3 regions of the Stenotrophomonas sp. 82F1 genome follow, and region 3 is predicted to be linked to each of the others. Evidence: predicted binding sites of a transcription regulator. Region 3 holds the regulator's gene; each other region holds the start of a gene.
The links. The regulator FliA, encoded in region 3, starts transcription of late flagellar genes. The targets are predictions, from matches to a motif close to TAAAGTTTNNCNNNCNNNGGCCGATAA.

Region 1 (3,273 bases), on a different contig from region 3:
CCCGCCGCGTCGGCATTGCGGCCGACGGTGTCGGTCAGCTCATGCATGGATGCCGCGGTTTCCTCCAGATTGGCCGCCTGCTGCTCGGTGCGCTGGGAAAGATCGTGATGGCCGGAAACGATCTCGCCCACGCCCACATCCAGGCGCACAGTGGCCTGCTGGATACGGGTGACGATGTGGCCCAGCTGCGCGACAGTGGCGTTGGCATCATCCCGCATGCGCGCGAACACGCCCTGCAGGTCGCCCTCCATGCGCACGCTCAGGTCGCCGCGTGCCAGCGCGGCCAGCAGCGCCTGCAGGTCGCCCAGGTTGGTCTCGAAGGTGGACAGCAGGCGATTGATGCTGGTCGACAGCGTGCGTACGAAACCCTGCTTGCCCTCCAGCGCGATGCGACCCTGCAGCTCGCCATGCGCCGCCGCATCAACCAGCGCCGCCACTTCGGTTTCCAGCAGCGTTTCCAGCGCGCGGCTGCGCCATTCCACCGCGACACCAAGGAAGTGCTCGTCCTCGACGATGGCATTGGCGATCAACTGGTAGCGGGTGCCGGCGTGGCCGATCTCACGCTCTTCGCGCTGACGGACGCCGATCAGTCCCGCCAGCGCCGGATGCAGGCGGACCGCGTCACTGCCGAGCAATGTCTCTGCGGAATGATCCAGCAACTGCAGCAGCGCCGGGTTGGCGTAGGCCACCCGCCCTTCCGCATCAACCACCATCAGGCCGGTCTGGGCGCTGTCCAGCGCCTGCCGCACGCGCGTGTTGCCGCGTGCCACCGCGCGTTCGGTCTCGGTCCGCGCACGCAGGCGCTGCTGCATATCGACGAGGCGCTGCGCGAGCTGACCGATCTCATCATTGGCGTTGTGCACGCGCAGCGTGGTGTCGAGCCGATCATCCGCGATATCGCCTGCAAAGCGCAGGGTGTCCTGGATCGGCCGACGCACCGCACGTACCACCAGCACCAGGCTGGTGATCAGCACACCGGCCACCAGCAGCAGGGTAGCCACGAACAGCACGCTGGCCATCCTTGCGCCCGATCGCTGACGCAGTTGTGCCTGTTCCAGTGCCGCAACCTGGGCCTGCTGGAACGCGGCCAGTGCCGGGCCGACGGCCGCTGCGGTCTCGAGCAGCGACTGCGCCTCCACGTCCAGGCCGACGCGCGCGGCGGTATAGCCCAGCAATGCAGCCTGGTAGGCCTCCATGCCATTGCGTATGCGTTCCTGCACCTCGGCGGGCAGGCCAGCCAATGCCAGGTCGAAGGGCAGCTTTTCTTCGCTGGCGCGATCGGCGTGGGTGGAATCGCCATCGAGCAGCAGCAACGCTTCCTGGCGCCGCATCCGCTGCACATGCAGGGACAGCGCTGGCCGCTCCAGCGCATCCACCTGCGCCTGCAGCGCGTCGGCAGCCTGCTGCAGCTGCGCGGCCAGGCCGGCGTCGCCGCGTCCCATCTCATCCACCCGCTCGAACAATGCGGCGATGCCCTGTGAGAAGGCATCGACCGCCTCGGCCATCGCCTGCAGCGCCTTGCGCCGGCCCGCATCCATCGGCATGCCGCGCAACGCCTGCAGGTCCTGCTTCAACATCTGCTGCGTGGCCAGCAACTGGCTGCGGTCCGCAGCATCGAAACTGCGCGCATACTGGGTCTGCAGGCGCCTGGCCTCGGCCACCCGCGCCGCCAGCGAAGCAACGCGGTCACTGCCGTGCTGGTAGCTGGCCTGGTCACGGGCCGCCTGCGTACTCGCATGGCTGGTCCAGGCATGGACGGCGGCAATGGCCACCAGGCCCAGGCTGCAGACCAGCAACGTCGCCTTGAGCTTGTCGGCAACGCTGAGCCGATGTGGCTGCAGCCAGCGCAGCAGGCCAGGGAAACGGGAGCGCAACCCGACAACGCGGCTACGCAGGGACCGAAGGTGGGGAACGACGGCCGACATGACAGGCTCCAGGCGGAAGGACGCACCTGTATCGGCCGGTTTCAACAGAACTTTAGCGGTGGATTGAATCCTGCCGCGGGCAGTGGCCAGTCGTCGCTGTTGTACCGGCCGCAGGCGACCGGGGGATGACACCGGCGCGCCGCGCTTGACCTCAACCCCGGTTGCGGTAGCACAGTGGAGACCCCTGCCCGTGGTGCCTGCCATGTCCGTCGACGTCTCCCGTTACCTGCAGCGCCTGCAGCTGGATGCCCCACCACCGCTTACCCTGGCCGGGCTGACCCTGCTGCAGCAGCGCCACAACGCCCTGCTGCCGTTCGAGACCCTGACCAGCCTGCTGCGCGACGCGGTCGCCATCGACCTGGACAGCGTCCAGCACAAGCTGCTGCACGCGCAGCGCGGTGGCTACTGCTTCGAACTCAATGGCGCGTTCCTGGCCCTGCTGCAGGCCCTGGGTTTCGATGCGCAGCCACTGAGCGCACGTGTGCTGTTGTCAGCCGCCGATGGCGAGCTGACCGCGCGTACGCACCTGCTGCTGCGGGTGCATCTGCTGGGCGAGGACTGGCTGGTCGATACCGGCTTCGGCAGCCTGACCCCGACCGTGCCACTGCGCCTGCATGAGACCGCAGTCCAGGAGACACCGCATGAGCGCTACCGCGTGCAGCGGCTGGAGGATGGCGACTACATGCTCGCCTCTGAGGCCGGTGACGACTGGCGGCCGCTGTACCGTTTCGACCTGCAGCCACCGGCGCCGATCGATAACGAAGTGGGCAACTGGTACGTGTGTACGCATCCGCAGTCGAGCTTCCCCGGCCAACTGCGTGCATCACTGACCGGGCCGGATTGGCGACGCACCATCGGCAGCGGCAACTACACCGAATATCGCCCGGGCCAGGTGCCGGCCAAGCGCCCGCTGCGTGATGTACAGGACGTGCGCGAGGTGCTGCAGCAGGGCTTCGGCATGCGCCTTCCGGATGATCCGCGATTGGATCCGGCCATCGCCGACTGGCTGCAGCGGTCGCGGGCCGCGTCCGTGTAGCGCCGTTGTCGGCGCTCAGATGATGCGCAGGGTGATCGCCTTCAGCACCGCACGGGTGCGATCACGCGTACCCAGCTTGTCCAGCAGGCTGGATACATAGTTCTTCACCGTGCCCTCGGCCAGGAACAGGCTGCGCGCGATTTCCTTGTTGCTGTAGCCACCGGCCAGCAACCGCAGGATCGCCACTTCGCGTTCACCGAAGGTATCGCTGGGCGGCGCTTCGTCATGGAATCGATAACGTGCCCGTACCGGTTCGGTGCTGACCGGCAACAGCAGCGTCTGGCCGGCAGCGACCCGCTCAATGGCCTCGCG
Region 2 (3,273 bases), on a different contig from region 3:
TTGGCCTGGCGCGCGTGTTCGGCGTTCTGTTTCACCGTGGAGGTCAGTTCCTCCATCGACGCTGCCGTCTCTTCCAGATTGGCCGCCTGCTGCTCGGTACGCCGCGACAGATCGGTATTGCCCGAGGCGATCTCCCCCGCTGCCAGATTGATGCTGGATGCGCTGGCCTGGATACGGCCGACGATCTGGGTGAGCTGCTCGACGGTGGCATTGCAGTCGTCGCGCATACGGGCGAACACACCGTGGAAATCGCCCTGCATGCGCACGGTCAGATCGCCGCGCGAGATCGCCTGCAGCAGGCTCGACACCTGCACCAGATTCTCATCGGTGGTCTGCATCAACCGGTTCAAGCCGGTCACCATCTCGCCGAAATCGTGCTCGAAGCGTGTTTCGTCGCCTCGCAGGCTGAAATCGCCGGCGGCCGCGGCTGTGGCCAGCCGGCGGATCTCGCCGTTGATGGCCGACAGGCTGGACTTGGTCTCGTCCATGGCCTGGGTGATCGCCGCCTTCTCGCCCGGAAGGCGATCCATGTCCACCGACAGGTCGCCGCGCGCGTAGTGCTTCATCACCTCGATCAGGCGGTTCTGCACCTGCACGTGCGAACCCACCAGTGCGTTGGTGTCATGCACCATCCGCCCGTAATCGCCGGGGAAGGCGCTCTCGTCCATGCGATAGCCCAGGCTGCCGTCATCATGCTGCCGCGCCATCTCGCCCTGCGCCGCCATCACCGCCTGCAACTGCCCCTGCATGCGCTGCATGGATTTCAGCAACTGGGTCACCTCGTCATTGCCCGAGGCATCGATGACGTTGTCCAGGCGACCGTTGGCGATACCATCGGCCAGCTTCACCGCACCCGCCAAGGGCCGGGTCAGGCTGCGGGTGATCGCCCACGCAGCCAGTGCACCGAGGATCAGGCTGAGCACACCGAAGGCGATGGACAGGGTTCCCGTCCACGCTTCCGTGGCGCGGTATTCCTCACGGCTGCGTTCGGTCAGGGCTTCCTGGTGCCGCAGCAGGCTGGAAATCGCTCCATTCCAGGCCGTGGCCAGACCGTGCTCGGCCAGCAGTTCGGTGGCTGCACCGTCGTAGTCGCCCGCCTTCATCCGCTCGTGCAGTTGCTGGGTGGACACATCGGTCGCCTTGCGTGCCGCCGCGATCTGCGCCACCAACGTGTCGCCGGTGGCATCGCGGGGAATCTTGACGTACTTGTCCCAGATGCCGTCGTAGGTACGGCTCAGTTCCTGCGCCCGCTGGTAATCCTTGTCGAACTCCTCGCCACGCTTGATCACCATCAGACGGCGATGCATCAGCACCGCGTTGTTGGTATCAAGCATGTCGTTCAACAACCGCATCTTGACCATGTTCACGCCCACTACTTTCTCGAACTGGGCGGACTTCAAATGGTTTCCGTACAACACCAGGCCGACGATGGCCATGATGAACAGCAACAGCAGACCGAAGCCGGCAGAAAGCCGGGATCCCACACGGAGGTTGCGTAAGGCGAGCATCTCAATTCCCTTGATCGTGGCCCTACCTTCGATGGCGGCTCGACGGGGGGAAACTTTAAGGAAGTTTTACGCTTCGAATCCTCATCAAAGTGAATCCGTTCAAACACTCTTTGATATATATATCGGGCCCGAACGCCTCGCAGGCAGGGTAATCCTCAATATTATCCATCCAGGCCAATGACCGCCCGCATCGAGAAGAAGCCCTGCTCCCCTCAACGGTAACGTCAGTCTGTCCGATGCCCTGCAGCAGAACCTCCTGCTGTGTTTCGTCGAGGGTTCACGGCTTCATGACACCTGCATCGACAACGCATCCGCACGGAATCAGGTTCGGTTCGATCATGCAGACAGGGTCACGCGTGCTCGCGGAAGTGGTCGACGTGGGCCTTGCCCAGGACACCGCGGATGCTGACATCGTTCTCGGCCGCGATGTTGGTTGCGGTCAGGCTGATGTTGCCCTCCGTGGTGGCCATGCGCACGCGCTGCAGGCGCCTTCACCAGCACACTACCGGGCAGCGAGCGGCAGCAGAAATGAATGCATGCGCGGCAACCAGTTACTGATTGGAAATCAGAAACTCCGTCTCAGTCAATGCGCACCGCCCACCCATGCGCCAGAATTCAAAATAAGGACCGAAATCCACATCCAACTCAAACAAGGAGCCACCGATATACCATGCCAAATAATAGTCGGCAGCCAACCCATAAAGCGCCTCAAGCAACGCATACACCTGATCAGACTCGGATATCCTGCTCGCCCTCAGCGAATCACCAATTCCATCGAACAGCCAGTGATGAGGAATATCACGCTGAAGCGCGGAATCCAGATCACTCTCGGCAGCAAAAACCACCTTCGCGCGCCTGCAGATTCCTTCAATCTCAACATCACCTATCTTTCCGCATATCTCCTCCTGCCCCCTCAGCCACTCACTTCCAAGCCTGACAATCTCTTCGCGTGACGTTGAGAAACGCGGACGCAGGTACAACGAACCGTCCAGGCTACCGGAAGAAATAACCTTGACAGCCTTCGCATGCAAATCCAACGAAGATCGAAAATAACCAAATATCTTCCGGAGCTCGACATCGGTTCCGTGCTCTTTCAACAACCCCAAAAAATGGGACTTATCAAACACAGCCGACCCTTCACAGAACGCGCACCAATCAGACAAAAGTGTTCTCACACCTACATCCCTCCAGATTTTGGATCGGCCTCACGCTGAACCAAGATCATGGATGCAAAACTCCAGCAGCTCGGCGCACCGCCACACTTCCCGACCGACACAGCAGCGCCCAACTGCACCCATAATGGCACCATCAACTCAGAGCGCGAGCCACCTCGATATCAAACCTAAATGAGGCCGGCAATTTTCTATTCATCCTCAGATAGTCAGCTATCGAGGACGCTGAGAAGTCCTCGACACCATTCGACGAAACCTCCACTTCGACGATTGAAGAGCGATCCACCATCAGAACAAAGTACTCCTCCGCCTGGCCAAAATAATGATGAAGAACCACGACGACTTGAAAGGCCCCCAATTCCGCAAGAAGCCGCTTCCTGATCAATTCCCCATCCGGGGAATCAATCCAGCCACTTGTCGATTTCAGCATATACTTATCGAAGATGAACTATTGGGCAATAGAGTAGTCGTCAAACTCCCATTTCATCACCATACATAGCTTGGCAACTATTTCATCCCACGAATCGCCGTCACACCCATCAATGTACCTGGCGATAATATCCTGAATAACGGAATAATTAAAATCATTCACA
Region 3 (3,273 bases):
CACAAGCTGCCGATCGCCTGGGTGACCGATGGCCAGGACGTCCCGGACGACCTGCACCGGGCCAGTGCAGCCAATCTTGTACTTCGCCTTGAAGATTTGCGCCGCGCGGCCGATATGCCCTGCAACCCGGAGTTGAACCATGCCGTCGCGTGAGTACGCCAAGCTGACCACCACCTTCCCGCTGACGGCGACCCGCAGCGAGCCGCTCGGCCCTGTGCGCACGATTGCCGTGACCGGCGGCAAGGGCGGCGTCGGCAAGACCAACGTGTCGGCCAACCTGGCCGTGGCGCTTGCCGGCATGGGTAAACGCACCCTGTTGCTGGATGCCGACCTCGGCCTGGCCAACATCGACGTGATCCTCGGCCTGAGCCCCACCAATACCCTGGCCGACCTGGTCGCTGGCCGCTGCAGCCTGGATGACGTGATCATCGAAGGCCCGAACGGCGTGCTGGTGGTCCCGGCCGCGTCCGGCCGCCGGCACATGGCCGAGCTGGCCCCCGCCGAGCATGTGGGCCTGGTCAACGTGTTCTCCGAACTGGAGCGCGAGCTGGACATCATGGTGGTGGACACCGCCGCCGGCATCACCGATGGCGTGCTGACCTTCTGCCAGGCCGCGCAGGACACCGTGGTGGTGGTCTGCGATGAACCGGCCTCGATCACCGACGCCTATGCCCTGATCAAGGTGCTGTCGCGCGAACGTGGCGTGGACCGCATCCAGGTGGTGGCCAACATGGTGCGCGACCCCAACGAAGGCCGCGTGCTGTACGAGAAGCTGACCCGCGTCTGCGAGAAATTCCTCGCCGATGTCTCGCTGAACTACCTCGGCTGCGTGCCGCAGGACGATTGGCTGCGCCTGTCGGTGCAGCGCCAGCAGCCGGTGGTGAAGGCCTATCCGTCCAGCCCGTCGGCACTGGCGATCACCGAGATCGCCCGCCGCACCGCCCGCTGGCAGGCACCGACCGAGCCGCGCGGTGGCGTCGAATTCTTCCTTGAACGCATCATCAAGCAGCGTGGGGTGGCCGCATGAAAGGCGCCGCCCAGTACAGAGAGGTCCAGCGCACGGCGGCCAACGAGGTCATCGCCCAGCACTCGGACCTGGTGCGGCGCATCGCCCACCACCTGGCCGCACGCCTGCCGGCCAGCGTCGAAGTGGACGACCTGATCCAGGCCGGCATGATGGGCCTGATCGAAGCGTCGCGCAGCTACGACGCCGACCAGGGTGCCTCGTTCGAGACCTACGCCTCGATCCGCATCCGCGGTTCGATGATCGATGAGATCCGTCGTGGCGACTGGGTGCCGCGTTCGGTGCACCGCCGTGCCCGCGACGCCGCTGCCACCATCCGCCGCCTGGAGCAGAGCACCGGCCGCGCCGCCAGCGCCACCGAAGTGGCTGCCGCGATGGAGATGCCGCTGCCCGAGTACCTGCGGCTGATGGAAGACGCCTCGCGCGGGCAGGTGCTGAGCCTGGAATCACGCATTGAAGACCAGGGCGAGCTGGACACCGTCGCCCAGGGCGGCCCGACCCCGCAGCAGGTGCTGGAACGCGGCGAGTTCGGCCGCGAGCTGGGCAATGCCATCGGCCACCTGCCCGAGCGCGAACAGCTCGTGCTGTCGCTCTACTACGAGCAGGAACTGAACCTGAAAGAGATCGGCGCAGTGCTCGGCGTGAGCGAGTCGCGGGTCTGCCAGATCCACGGCCAGGCGGTCCTGCGCCTGCGTGGCCGACTGAAGATTTTCGAGGCGGCCGACGCCGGCCTCGAGAGCTGATCAACAAAGGAACTCTGCTTTGAACAAGAACATGCGCATCCTGATCGTCGACGATTTCTCGACCATGCGTCGTATCGTCAAGAACCTGCTGGGCGATCTGGGCTTCACCAATACCGCCGAAGCCGAGGACGGGCATGCCGCGCTGTCGTTGCTGCAGAGCCAGCCGTTCGACTTCGTGGTGACCGACTGGAACATGCCGGTGATGACCGGCATCGAACTGCTGAAGGCGATCCGTGCCGATGCCAAGCTGAAGACCCTGCCGGTGCTGATGGTGACCGCCGAAGCCAAGCGCGAGCAGATCATCGAAGCGGCGCAGAACGGTGTGAACGGTTACATCATCAAGCCGTTCACCGCACAGACGCTGGAAGAGAAGCTCGGCAAGATCTTCGAACGCCTGGCGGCCAGCGCTTGATGGACACCACGGTCGACAAGAGCGCCCTCGCCCTGCGCCTGCAGGAAGCCCTGGATGCATTGGAATCCGGCGACGAGGCGGCCTGGCGCCAGCGCATCGACGGCCTGGTGGCGCTGCGCACCCAGCCGATGATGAGCGGCCTTTCGCGGCTGGCCCGCGAACTGGGCCAGGCACTGGGCGAACTGCCGACCGTGCCCGATGAAGCCGGCGAGCTGGACGACGCCTGCGCGCGCCTGGACCACGTGGTGGCGATGACCGAACAGGCCACCCACCGCACCCTGGACCTGGCCGAAGAGTGCCGCAACCTGACCGAACAGCTGCGCGCCGATGGCCTGCAGCCGGGCCAGGACGTGCAGCTGGACCGCATCCGCCACAACCTCACCGAGATCGCCCTGACCCAGAGCTACCAGGACCTGACCGGACAGATCATCCGCCGCGTGGTGGGCATCGTCCGCCGCGTGCACGAGGGCTTCGGCGCGCTCGGCCTGCCGCCGGAACAGCATCGCACCGACCCGGAACTGGCCGGGCCGGCACTGAAAGGGCTGGACCGCCATGCGGTCTCGCAGAACGACGCCGACGACCTGTTGTCGGATCTGGGGCTGTAACCATGGGCGCGGTAGCCGACGACATCACTGCCGATTTCATCATCGAGGCCCAGGAAATCCTGGATCGCCTCGGCGAACAGCTGGTGTCGCTGGAACAGGCACCGCAGGACAATGAACAGCTCAACGCGGTGTTCCGTGGCTACCACACGCTGAAAGGCGGCGCAGGTTTCCTCGGCATCACCGCGATGGTCGAACTGTGCCACGCCGCCGAAGAGGCGCTGGGCGCTGCGCGTGCCGGCCAGGCCGTACTGCAGGCACATCACTTCGATGCCGCCCAGCAATCACTGGACTACCTGCAGTCGATGCTTGACGCGGTGTCCTCGGGTACCGAGCCCGGCTTTGCCCCGCCCGAACTGGTCGCCCAGTTCGACGTGCATGGCGGTGGCGCGGCTGCGCCCTCGGCCGCCACGCCGGGTGCCGGCGGTGGCGACCTGATCACCGACGACGAGTTCGAAGCCCTGCTCGACCAGCTGCACGGCGGCAAGGCGC

Region 1: a site for FliA is predicted at 1,954-1,980, ahead of AC13GI_RS16840 (methyl-accepting chemotaxis protein). Genes of this name have one in related genera too.
Region 2: a site for FliA is predicted at 1,540-1,566, ahead of AC13GI_RS00585 (methyl-accepting chemotaxis protein). Genes of this name have one in related genera too.

The regions. Positions count from the first base shown of each region.
Region 1 is NZ_JBSPUD010000019.1:94,938-98,210, reverse strand. It holds gene AC13GI_RS16840 (methyl-accepting chemotaxis protein) at 1-1,925, opposite strand, end outside; gene AC13GI_RS16835 (arylamine N-acetyltransferase family protein) at 2,128-2,961, shown strand; gene AC13GI_RS16830 (response regulator transcription factor) at 2,977-3,273, opposite strand, start outside.
Region 2 is NZ_JBSPUD010000001.1:140,815-144,087, reverse strand. It holds gene AC13GI_RS00585 (methyl-accepting chemotaxis protein) at 1-1,508, opposite strand, end outside; gene AC13GI_RS00580 (hypothetical protein) at 2,060-2,635, opposite strand; gene AC13GI_RS00575 (hypothetical protein) at 2,817-3,110, opposite strand; gene AC13GI_RS00570 (Imm8 family immunity protein) at 3,129-3,273, opposite strand, start outside.
Region 3 is NZ_JBSPUD010000002.1:15,792-19,064, reverse strand. It holds gene flhF (flagellar biosynthesis GTPase FlhF) at 1-153, shown strand, start outside; gene AC13GI_RS02475 (MinD/ParA family ATP-binding protein) at 140-1,027, shown strand; gene AC13GI_RS02470 (RNA polymerase sigma factor FliA) at 1,024-1,767, shown strand; gene cheY (chemotaxis response regulator CheY) at 1,787-2,179, shown strand; gene AC13GI_RS02460 (protein phosphatase CheZ) at 2,179-2,784, shown strand; gene AC13GI_RS02455 (chemotaxis protein CheA) at 2,787-3,273, shown strand, end outside.